DNA from 3 places in the Arthrobacter ginsengisoli genome. Region 1 is predicted to be linked to each of the others. Evidence: riboswitches for the same ligand, from Rfam matches in the RefSeq annotation. Region 1 holds a riboswitch; each other region holds the start of a gene.
What was found. Region 1 has a riboswitch for S-adenosylmethionine ahead of J2X01_RS13680 (ABC transporter substrate-binding protein). Riboswitches for the same ligand answer to the same signal wherever they lie in the genome.

Region 1 (3,806 bases):
TGCGACCTCGCGTTGGCGCCGTAGACCTGGACTTCGTCCCAGAGAACGAGGGCCAGCGCTTGGTCGACAACCAGCGCGCGCTGTTCTTCGGCGACGAACTGCTTGTGCGTGGCGGTGCTGGTGGCGGCGCGTTCCGTGGCGAAGAGCTCGTTGAGCTGGTTGTCCGCAGTCAGTGTCTGCGTGTTGGTTGCCGGGCCGAAGACCGGCCCCAGACCGCCGTACGCGAATTGCCGGGTTCCGAAGAATTCCACGCTGGGGTCCTTCATGGCAGTCGCCAGGAACGCGTTGTCCGCCGCGCGGTTGACCAGCTTCACGCCGATCTCGCGCCACTGCTGCTCGATCAGTTCGAAAGCGGGCTTGATCACGACCGAGTTGTTTGATGACGTGACCGTGACCTCGAGCTTCTGGCCGTCCTTGGCCCGGATGCCGTCGGCGCCAACTGTCCAGCCGGCCTCCTCCAGCAGGCTCTTCGACTTCTCCGGGTTGTAGGCCAGGTCGGCGGAGAGATCAACGAAGTCAGGTGCTTCGCGGTTCAGGATGGAGCCGGCGATTTCGTAGCTGTCGGAGAGCACCGTGTCTTTCAGGGTTTGCCGGTCGATTCCGAGCTGCAGCGCCTGGCGAACCTTCGCGTCGGCGAGCTTGCCGCTGCCGATGCGCACGGCGGCCATGTTTGCCGTCAGGTCGATGCCTTTGGCCGGCAGGACCTGGTTGCCGCTCCCGGCAAGGGAAGTTTCATCGGCCGGCTGCAGGCCACGGACCAGGTCAACCTGGCCGGTCTGCACGGCCCCGGCACGGTGTGCCACCTCCGGCAGGTACTTCACAATGACTTTGTCCAGGTAGGCGGCTCCCTGGTTGGCGGCGCCTTCCGGAGCCCAGGCGTAGTCGGGCCGCTTCGCCAGGACGATTTCCTCATCGGCCTTCTCCGATTCGAAGGTGAAGGGACCCGATCCCGAGATCTTCGCGATGGCCGACTGGCCAGCGTTATCGAGCGTGAGGGTTTTCGGCGAAACGAGTCCGGCGGTGACGGAGGAAGTGGCGCGCAGGAAGTTGGCGTCGGGAGAGGACAGTGTTACTTCCACCTGGTCCTCGCCGATGACCTGTGAGGACTGGTACGTGGAGAAGTCAACGTTGGGCTGGATCTTGGCGCTCTCGATGCCTTTTCCCAGCGCCTCGAAGTTGGCCTGGACCGCCTTGGCGTCCAGCGGCGTTCCGTCACTGAAGCTCACTCCCGGGCGGATCGTGAAGGTGAACTTGGTCTGATCCTCGCTCGCGGTGAACTTGCTGGCGATCCAGGGGACCAGTTCGCCCTTCTTGGCATCGAAATAGGTCAGCCGGTCCAGCACGCTGTTCAGGACGTTGGCCTTTTCGTAGAAGCGCGCCGCCTGGGTCTGGAAGTTGTTGATGGGGGTGACTTCGGCGAACACGAACGTTCCGCCCTGCACCGGCGTTCCATCCTGGCTTTGCGCTGCCGGGGTACCGGCCGTGTTGGCGCCGCAGGCGCTCAGGGCCAAGGCCGCGGCTCCCATCAGCGTCAGCAAACGCAGCGGGCGGCGTTTTGCTTTTGCGTTCGTAGTGGCCGGGCGCGATTCGTTGGTATCCATCGTGGATCCTCTCGGTCATGACCGAGGAACTCCAGAATCACCGGTCCCCCCAGCCGACGCGGCGCGCCGGTTGGTGGAACGTGGGATCTTGGCAATCTCCATCGGTCCTGGCATTAGCACCGTGCCCGAAGGGTGGTTGCTACGGCGTCATCGAGCCAGGTCTCTCAGCCGATCTGGATGGTTGTTTATTCGCCCAGGAGGACTTTTGTCGTTGCCGCAACCGTTCCGGGTCGAGGCAAGATCCACTTTGCTGCAGAATCTTCGATTTCCCAACAATTGCGACACGTTCTGCAATAAACGATTCCCGGAGAGCCACATCACCGCCGCATGGCGTCATGAGCCTGGTCAGGTGGGGCGCACCAGGGGTTGCCCGCCGCGCAGGACCGCAACCAGCCCGAACTCCCGGTCCACCGCCAGGATGTCGGCGCGCAGGCCCGGCCGCAGGCTCCCGATCTCGGTTTCGAGGCCCAGGATTCCCGCCGGTATCAGGGTCGCAGCCTTAACGGCGTCTGCGGGTGCCACCCCGGCCTCGATGGTCCGGCGGACCACTTCGAGCAGCGTGGCCGTGCCGCCGGCGAGGGCACCGCTGCCCTTCAGCGTCGCCACGCCACCGTGCACCACGACGGCGGAGCGGCCGAGCTCGTAGTCGCCGTCGGGCAGGCCGGTCGCCGCCATCGAATCCGTGACCAGGATGATGTTGTCGGCGCCGACCAGCCCGAACACCATCCGGACGGTCTCGGGGTCGAGGTGGACGCCGTCGCCGATGAGTTCCACGGCAACGGTGCCCTCCGCCGCGAGGCGCAGGCACGCCGCCGCAGCTCCGGGGCTCCGGTGGTGCAGCGGCGGCATGCCGTTGAACAGGTGCGTCACTGTTGGACGCCGGCCGGGCGGCGTCCCCAACGACGCGCCGGAGCCGGCCGTGGGGGACCCGGCGGACGCGGTGACGGCCGTGCCGGCCCGCAGTGACTCCGCCGCGTCCGCCAGCGAGCCTGCGGTGGTGCGGGCGTCGGCGTCGGTGTGGCCCAGCGACGGTATGACACCGTTTCCGGTGAGCATGCTGACCAGCTCGCCGGCTCCGGGCAGTTCCGGCGCATACGTCATCGACTTGAGCGTGCCGCCGGCCGCGTGGAGCAGCCGGCGGAGCAACGCCGGATCGGGGTTCCGGAGCCACTGCGGGTTCTGCGCCCCGCAGCGGGCCCGGGACAGGAACGGGCCTTCGGAGTGGATGCCGGCGATGAGCCCCTCGTCCGCGAGCGGCCGCAGCACTCCGATTCCCCGGATCAGATCCTCCGCCGACGCCGTCACGAGGCTGGCCAGCAGCGTCGTTGTTCCGCTGCGGTGCAGGAAGCCGGCAGCGTCGCGGCACAGCCTGCTGTCGCCGGTGGGAAAGCCGCCGCCCGCGGCGCCGTGGCAGTGGAGGTCAACGAGCCCGGGAAAGATCGAGCTGCCCGGCGGAAGGTCGAGCTCCTCGGCGCCGCGGAAGCCGGCAGCGTTGAAGCCGCTCCGGGGCCCGGAGTAGGCGATCCTTCCGTCGGCCACCGCCACAACTGAATCAGCCGCAGCGTAGCCGTCCGAGATCAGGGTTCCGGCCAGGACATAGGCGTCCGGCATTACATCTTGGCGAGTTTGGCCCGCACCATCATGAAGATCCCGTAGCAGATCAGGCCGACGCCGACGGCGGCCAGCATGTAGATGCCGAACGGCTGGTCGCGGAGGGCCTTCAAACCGCCGTCGAGCCCGGTTGACTCCTCGGGGTGCACTTTGATGGTGGCGATGATGACCAGCAGCCCCACCAACAGCAGGGCGATGCCTTTGGCGGCGTAGCCAACGACGCCGAGGATGGTCACTGCCGAGCGCGCCCGCGGCGAGGCCGGGAGCCGGAGGTGTTTGGCGAAGGACTGCCGGAAGCCCCGGATGGCGTAGACGATTCCGGTGATCGCCACGGCGGCGCCGATGGCGAGCAGGAGCAGATAGCCTCCCGGGGCTTTCATCACGGACGCCGTGAGGTCGCTCGTGGAAGTGGTGTGGTCCTTGCCGGCGCCGTTGGCGAAGGAGTACAAGGTGATGGCGAGTCCGGCGTAGACCACCGCCTGGAGAACGGCCTTCGCCTTCTTCCCCAGTTTTTTCTTGGCCGGAAGGTGTTCAAAGTCGAAGATCGCGTCACTGGCCTGCCAGATCGCGAGTGCCACACACGCCGCGAAGGAA
Region 2 (3,806 bases), on a different contig from region 1:
GGGGGCGTAGTCGGGTCTCGACCAGTGCCGGTGCAGGGTCTCCATGAACGAGGAGATCCGGTCATAGACGTCGGAGCCGGACTCGCCTTCCCGGAAGCGGTAGAAGAAGTGGCCGTAAGCGTTGCGTAGTTCCTTCTGGTCCTCGATCTCGCCGGCGATCTGGAAGTTGGCCCAGTCCTGCTCCCGCAGCCGCGGTTCCTCGATCACGCGCTCGACCAGCGGGCCGAGGTTGAGCGCCTCCAGGGTCTGGTAGGCACGCAGGTAGGGGGAAACATACACGCAGACCTGCCGGCCGTCCAGCAGCCGGCGGACCTGCTCGCCGGCGGCCCGGGCCTGTTCCAGGCCGAGTTCGGTCAACGGGATCCGGTAATCAGGTACCCGGTTGTAGATCGAAGTGTCGGCGTTGGCGGCGGACTGGCCGTGCCGGATCATGATGATTTTCCCGGGCGCACTCATAAACCCCAAGCATAAGCGGCAACTCCGGGCAAGATAGGAACATGCTCGTTCCCGCCCGCCGCCGCCTGAAGCTGGAAGTCTGGATTGTCCTGGGCCTGTCCCTGGGGCAGTCCGCTGTGTACTCGGTCGTCCAGCTGCTGGACAAGATGACCCGGGCGCCGCTGGCGGAGGGCACGTCCACGCTGAACCGGTCGCAAAGCCCCCGGGAATACTTTGATCTCACCTACCAGCTGCTGGATATCTTCTTCGCCCTCGTGCCGGTAGTCCTTGCGCTGTATTTCCTGACCGAACACCGGCCAGCCGGAGTGTCCGGCCGGCCCGTCACGGCGTTCCAGAAACTGGGGCTCAATTTTGCCCGCCCCGGCAGGGACCTGCTCCAGGGGTTCGGCCTGGCGGCGCTGATCGGAATCCCCTCGCTCGGCCTCTACGCCGCCGGCCGGACGCTCGGCATCACGACGGCGATCATCCCCAGCGCACTGGACGCGTACTGGTGGACGGTGCCGGTGCTGGTCCTCTCCGCCATCCGGCATGGGATCGTGGAGGAAGTGATTGTGGTCGGCTACCTGCTGGACCGCCTCGGTAAATTTGGCTGGAGCCTGCCGCTGGCCATCTTCACGAGTGCCATGCTGCGCGGCAGCTACCACCTCTACCAGGGCTTCGGTCCGTTCATCGGAAACGCCATCATGGGCGTCATCTTCGCGCTGGCCTACACCCGGACCCGGCGCCTGATGCCGCTGGTGATCGCCCACGCCGTGCTGGATATCGTGGCGTTCGTCGGCTTCAGCCTCTTCGGCAAGGCCATCGGCCTGGGCTGAGCCGGTGCGGCCGATGCGGCCGGCCGGCAGGCGTTAAAAAGTTTCGGCCGCCATCGGTGGGTGACGTCATTGGCACCCGCTGATGGCGGCCGAAGTGTTGGGCGGTGAATCGTCAGATGGTGACGGCTCCGGTGGTGGTCTCGAACGTGACGGAGAGGATGCCGGGGGTCCCGCGGGGAGCGAGCCAGTTCACGGCCACGTCTTCCAGCGGCTTTTCGACCGGCACACCGAGCCATTCGGTGACGCGTTCTGCGGAGCCTGCGATCGTGAGGGCAGACATCTTGACGTTGCTCTCGTAGGCCTTCGACGGGTGGAGTTCCGGATCGCCTTCCCACTTGAGCATGTACGGGACCTGGGGATCGGCGATGAGCCCAAGGATTCCGATCTGCTTCCAGACCAGTTCGCGGCCGTCGGGGAACTTGCGGTTGCCGTTGACGGCAGCGCGGCCGAGCCGCTCCTCGAACGGGGCCAGGTCGTCCACTTCGACGCACCAGCCCATCCAGCCGCCGCCGGCTTCGGACCGGGCGCGGACGGCCTGGCCGAAGGGTGCCTTGTCCGAGGCCGGGTGGTTCAGGACCTCCACGACCTCGAGGTACTTGTGGCCCGCGAGCGGGATAATCATGTTGCGGGTCCCGAATCGGGGGTGTACTCCGCCCTTCACGGCTTCGACGCCGAGGGCAGACGCAATTCGTTTGGTGGTGGCAGCGAGGCCATCTTGTTCACAGGCGTAAGAGACGTGATCCATGCGCATGCCATCATCTTGGCACTTTGTGATGCGGCTCTCAGCTTAGGGTGTCCTTACCGTGATGGGATGTCTCGTTCCACGGTTCCGACAGGGGAATTTTTCCTCGTCAACGGCGTGACCCGGCGCCGGCCCGCTCCCGGCCGTCCAACTTCATCTTCGTCACAAAGCTATTCACAGCCCTGCACCGCTTCCTAGACTGATCGCAGGTCATGAGTGCCAGCGCAGAGCCCCGGCTTGCTGGCCGGCAACCCTCGTATCGCGGTGGGGTGCCCCGGGTGAAGACCTGGCCTTCCGGCGCCCGCCGGAGGGCAAGCGCGGCGCCAGTGCCGACCCGGGCCAAGCAGCTCCGGGTGTGCCTGTGCCCAGTCCCGTCAGGAGTGTCCCGATGTCCAATGCCTGGTCCTTCGAAACCCGCCAGATCCATGCCGGCCAGGAGCCGGACAGCGCCACCGGCGCCCGCTCGCTGCCCATCTACCAGACGACGTCGTTCGTCTTCCCCAGCGCTGAAAGCGCCGCCAACCGCTTCGCCCTGGCCGAACTGGCTCCCATTTACACCCGGATCGGCAACCCCACCCAGGACGCCGTGGAACAGCGGGTGGCCAGCCTGGAAGGCGGACTCGCGGCACTGCTGCTGAGCTCCGGGCAGGCAGCGGAGACCTTCGCGATCCTCAACGTCGCCGAGGCCGGCGACCATGTGGTGGCCAGCCCCAGCCTCTACGGCGGTACGTACAACCTGCTGGCGCACACCCTGAAGAAGTTCGGCATCTCCGTCACGTTTGTCGCGGACCCTGACAACCTGGCGCAGTGGCGTGACGCCGTGCAGCCCAACACCAAACTGTTCTTCGGTGAAGTCGTCTCCAACCCCCGCCAGGACGTGCTGGACATCGAGGGCATCTCGGAGGTGGCGCACGAGGCCGGTGTCCCGCTGATCGTGGACAACACGCTGTCCACCCCGTACCTGATCCGGCCCATCGAGTGGGGTGCGGACATCGTCGTGCACTCCGCCACGAAGTACCTGGGCGGCCACGGCGCGGCGATCGCGGGCGTAATTGTGGACTCCGGCAACTTCGATTTCGGCAAGGACCCGGCGCGCTTCCCCGGTTTCAACACCCCCGACCCCACCTACAACGGCCTCGTCTACGCCCGCGACCTCGGCGCGGACGGTGCACTCGGCGCCAATCTCTCCTACATCCTCAAGGCCCGCGTCCAGCTGCTGCGCGACCTCGGCTCGGCGGTCTCCCCGTTCAACGCCTTCCTCATCGCCCAGGGCATCGAAACCCTGAGCCTGCGCGTCGAGCGGCACGTCGCCAACGCCACCAGGGTGGCGCAATGGCTGGAGGCCAGGGACGACGTCGAATCCGTCGCCTACGCGGGGCTGCCCTCCAGCCCCTGGTACGAGCGCGGCCGCAAGTACGGGCCCAAGGGGACCGGCGCCGTCGTTTCCTTCAACATCGCCGGAGGAGCCGAGGCCGGAAAGCGCTTCGTTGACGCGCTGGAACTGCACTCGCACGTGGCCAACATCGGCGACGTGCGCTCCCTGGTCATCCACCCGGCGTCCACCACGCACAGCCAGCTCTCCCCGGAGCAGCAGGCTGTCGCCGGCGTGAACCCCGGTCTCGTGCGGCTCTCGGTAGGCCTCGAGCACATCGACGACATCCTTGCCGATCTTGACGCCGGATTCCGCGCGGCCAAGACCGCCTGAGCATCACCGGCGCCCGGCGCTCCGGCTTTGTTGCCCGGGCGTCGGGCCCCTCAAACGCGGGGGAGTCACACGGGCGTCACAATCTTCG
Region 3 (3,806 bases), on a different contig from region 1:
GTGTGCAGGCCGCGCTCAAGCAGCAGCGCGGTGAACTTCCCGGTTCCCGCGCCGAGATCCGCGGCGTCCTTCGCGCCGGCGGGGATCAGCCAGTCGGCTGAGTCGCCCAGGTAGCCCGGGCGGACGCGTTCGTAGTGTTCCCCGCCGTCCTGGAAGCTCTGCCCAAGTTCCCGGCGCCGCTCCTGGTACAGTTTGGGGCCGCCGCGTGCCACGTGTGATCTCCTTCGGCAGGTCCGGATGGGTACCTCTCGAATTTACCGCACGCGGCACGGTCGGTGTTTCCAAGGGTCGTGCAGCCGCCGCCCTGTCAGTCCAGCGTGCAGGGGGCGGCGCCGGCGGTGCCCGGTGTGTTGGGCGCCCAGTGCGGGTAGCTGCGGGTGTCGTTGGCCGGCACCCAACGTCCGGCATCCACCACGTAGTCCCAACCGAGGCCGGTCTGGCGCAGTTCCCGGATCCCGGCGAGCAGCCGCTCGGCGTCCTCCAGCCGGGAACCCAGGCCGAAGCTGGCCCGGAGCGAGCCGGCCGGCAGACCGAGCCGCCGGAGCAGGGGGTGCGCGCAGAAGCGGCCGTCACGCAGTCCGATGCCGTGTTCTGCCGACAGGTACGCCGCCACGAGGCCGGCGTCGTAGCCTTCGAGCGAGAAGTTGACGACGCCGATCGTCCCGGTGCCCGCGGGTGCATCGAAGGAAGCGCTGTCCGAGAAGATCTGGTGGACCCTGACGCCGTCGAGCCGGCTGAGGCCTTCGACGAGGAAGGACCGGATGGCGTTTTCGTGCGCGTGCCACTGTTCCACGTCCAGATCGGCGATCACCTGCGTGGCGCGGGCCAGCGTGGCTGCGCCGAGGACATTCGGGGAGCCGCCCTCGTGCCGGGCCGGACCGGTGGTCCAGCTGACCGCATCGACCCGGGCGTCCTGCACGGCTCCGCCGCCGGCCAGGTGCGGTGTGCCGGCGTCGAGCCAGTCGGGACGGCCGATCAGCACACCGGCGCCGAAGGGTGCGTAGAGCTTGTGCCCCGAAAAGGCGAGATAGTCGACGTCGTCCGCGGCGATGTCGATCCGCCGGTGCGGGGCAAGCTGCGCGGCGTCGACGACGATCCGGGCGCCATATTCGTGCGCCAGGGCGGCCAGTGCCCGGATCGGCAGGATCTCGCCGGTGACGTTGGAAGCCCCGGTGACGGCCAGCAGGCTGACGCCGCCATAGGCGAGTTCCTTCCGGAGCAGTTCCAGTGTGCCGGCGAGCGTGGCGGCGGCGATGACACTGCGGTGCGGCACCTGCTGCCACGGCAGCAGGTTGGCGTGGTGTTCGATGTCGAGGTAGAGCACCTCACCGGTGTGCACGCCGTCGGCTTTGGGCAGGCAGCCGGCCAGCAGGTTCAGGGAATCGGTGGTGTTCCGGGTGAAGATCACGGCATCGTCCGGGCGGCCGCCCACGAAATCGCGGACAATCGTGCGGGCGTTCTCGTACACCGAGGTGCTGATCTGCGAGGCATAGCCGGCGCCGCGGTGGACGCTCGCATAGTACGGCAGGATCTCGTTGAGATAGGCCGAGACCACGGACAGGGCCGGGGCCGAGGCGCCATAGTCCAGGTTGGCGTACCGGACGTTGCCGCCCTGAATGAGCGGTGCCTGGATCTCGGCACCGGTCACCGCGGCCAGTGGCCGGCGGGCGACGGCGAACCGGGCATCAGAACCGGCGCCGGCAGTGGCAGGAAAAGTGACAGTTGTCATGGGACCTCGCTTGAAAAGGACCCCACATACCGGGGATCCGCGCTTGCCGGGTCCATTCCGGACCGGCCAGGTCGTCACCCGGGGCACCCCACCGCGAATGGAGGGTTGCCGGCCAGCAAACCGGGGTTTCGCGCTGGCACTCGTGACCTTTTTCGAGCCTAGGACATTCCCCGTTCCGGCGGGAAGGTGCGGGCCGAATATGAAGCTGTTTGTTACGCAGCCGCCGCCGGGAGCCGTTGCTACAGCAGGTCGTCCAGACCCGGGTTGAGGCGCTTGAGGACCTCCGAGTGCAGGATGGAGTTGGTGGCGAGGGCGTTGCCGCCGAAGGGGCCGTCTTCGCCTTCGAGCGAGGTGAAGCGTCCGCCGGCCTCCGTCACGATCGGGACCAGCGCGGCCATATCGTAGAGGTTCAGTTCGGGCTCGCAGGCGATGTCGACGGCGCCTTCGGCCACCAGGCAGTAGGACCAGAAGTCGCCGTAGGCCCGCGTGCGCCAGACCTCCTCGGTGAGGCCGAGGAATTCATCGAGGTTGCCGCGCTGCTTCCATCCGCCGAGGCTGGAGTAGGACAACGAGGCGTCCGAGAGCTGGGAGACGTTGGAGACCTTCAACCGGGTGGCGGCCGCCAGCGACCGGCCCATATAGGCTCCGGCGCCCTTGGCGGCCCACCAGCGTTTGCCCAGTGCCGGGGCGCTCACGACGCCAACGACCGGCTCGCCCTCGTCGACGAGGGCGATCAGGGTGGCCCAGACGGGGACGCCGCGGACGAAGTTCTTGGTCCCGTCGATCGGGTCGATGATCCAGCGGCGCGAGCCGTGGCCGGAACTGCCAAACTCCTCCCCGAGGACGGCGTCGCGCGGCCGGGAGCGGGACAGCTGGCCGCGGATGGCTTCCTCGGCTGACTTGTCGGCGTCCGTCACCGGGGTCAGGTCCGGCTTCGTCTCGATCCGAAGGTCGAGCGCCTTGAAGCGGCTCATGGTCTGGGAATCTACGGAATCTGCCAGGACATGGGCAAGGCGCAGGTCATCGTTGTAGCTCGAAGCGGGTTGACTCATGGTTCCAAACTACCGCCAAAGCGGACGGCGGGGCGGGAGGCCACGTTGCTGCGCCGCCGGATGCTGCCCGGCGCGGCCCCGGGCAGCGCTCCGGAAGGCACGCTCAGGAGACGGTGCCGAGTTCCTTGACGTCCTGGGCTTCCATCCGCGGGTCCGTCCCGAGCAGCCGGCGCAGTGAGCCAAGCCGGGCCGGCCCGGATTCGCCGGCATGGCCGGCGGCCACCCAGGCGTCCACGCCGCAGTTGACGGCGCTGGAATCGTGCTTGCAGCCCCGCTCGCAGTCGTCGGTTCCGGGCTCGAGGTCCGGAAAGGAGTGCAGGATCCGGTCGGGGTCCACATGGGCCAGGCCGAAGGAGCGAATGCCGGGGGTGTCGATGATCCAGCTGCCCGCGGGCGCATCGTTGACCTTAAGGGCCAGCGCCGAGGAGGAGGTGTGGCGCCCGCGGCCGGTGACGGCGTTGACGCCGCCGGTGGCGCGCTCGGCGCCGGTCAGCGCATTCACCATGGTGGACTTGCCGACGCCGGAATGGCCCAGCATGACGGTGACCTTCCCGTCGAGGTAGTCGCGGAGCTGGGAGACGGCGTCCTTGTCCAGCCGGGCGGAGAGCCCGTCGTCGGAACGTGCATCGATGCCGGAGGCCTCGGAGTCCGCCGTCTTGGAGATGATCACCGGAAAGGCGAGGTGCTGGTAGTTGGCAAGGAGCTCCGCGGGATCCTTGACGTCGGCCTTGGTGACGAGCAACAGCGGTTCGATTCCGGCGTCGTACGCGGCCACGAGGGCGCGGTCGATGAACCCTGTCCTCGGCTCCGGGTTCGCAGCTGCCACCACAATCACCAGCTGGTCGGCGTTCGCGACGACGGCGCGTTCGATCGGGTCCGTGTCGTCGGCGCTGCGCCGCAGCAGGGTCTTGCGGTCCTGGATCTTAACCAGCCGGGCCAGGGTGTCGGGTTCCCCGGTGACGTCGCCGACAAGGGATACGAAGTCCCCGGAGACCACCGGGTTGCGGCGCAGTTCCCGGGCGCGG

Region 2: another riboswitch for S-adenosylmethionine. It lies ahead of J2X01_RS03215 (bifunctional o-acetylhomoserine/o-acetylserine sulfhydrylase); the one in region 1 lies ahead of J2X01_RS13680 (ABC transporter substrate-binding protein).
Region 3: another riboswitch for S-adenosylmethionine. It lies ahead of J2X01_RS11505 (aminotransferase class V-fold PLP-dependent enzyme); the one in region 1 lies ahead of J2X01_RS13680 (ABC transporter substrate-binding protein).

The regions. Positions count from the first base shown of each region.
Region 1 covers NZ_JAVDVQ010000011.1:60,294-64,099, reverse strand. The annotation lists gene J2X01_RS13680 (ABC transporter substrate-binding protein) at 1-1,601, opposite strand, end outside; SAM riboswitch class I at 1,697-1,785, opposite strand; gene J2X01_RS13675 (N-acetylglucosamine-6-phosphate deacetylase) at 1,947-3,212, opposite strand; gene J2X01_RS13670 (DUF1206 domain-containing protein) at 3,212-3,806, opposite strand, start outside.
Region 2 covers NZ_JAVDVQ010000002.1:248,249-252,054, forward strand. The annotation lists gene J2X01_RS03200 (histidine phosphatase family protein) at 1-456, opposite strand, end outside; gene J2X01_RS03205 (CPBP family intramembrane glutamic endopeptidase) at 498-1,271, shown strand; gene J2X01_RS03210 (VOC family protein) at 1,384-2,022, opposite strand; SAM riboswitch class IV at 2,222-2,337, shown strand; gene J2X01_RS03215 (bifunctional o-acetylhomoserine/o-acetylserine sulfhydrylase) at 2,402-3,718, shown strand.
Region 3 covers NZ_JAVDVQ010000008.1:141,622-145,427, reverse strand. The annotation lists gene J2X01_RS11510 (class I SAM-dependent methyltransferase) at 1-212, opposite strand, end outside; gene J2X01_RS11505 (aminotransferase class V-fold PLP-dependent enzyme) at 308-1,729, opposite strand; SAM riboswitch class IV at 1,764-1,877, opposite strand; gene hisN (histidinol-phosphatase) at 1,969-2,781, opposite strand; gene rsgA (ribosome small subunit-dependent GTPase A) at 2,885-3,806, opposite strand, start outside.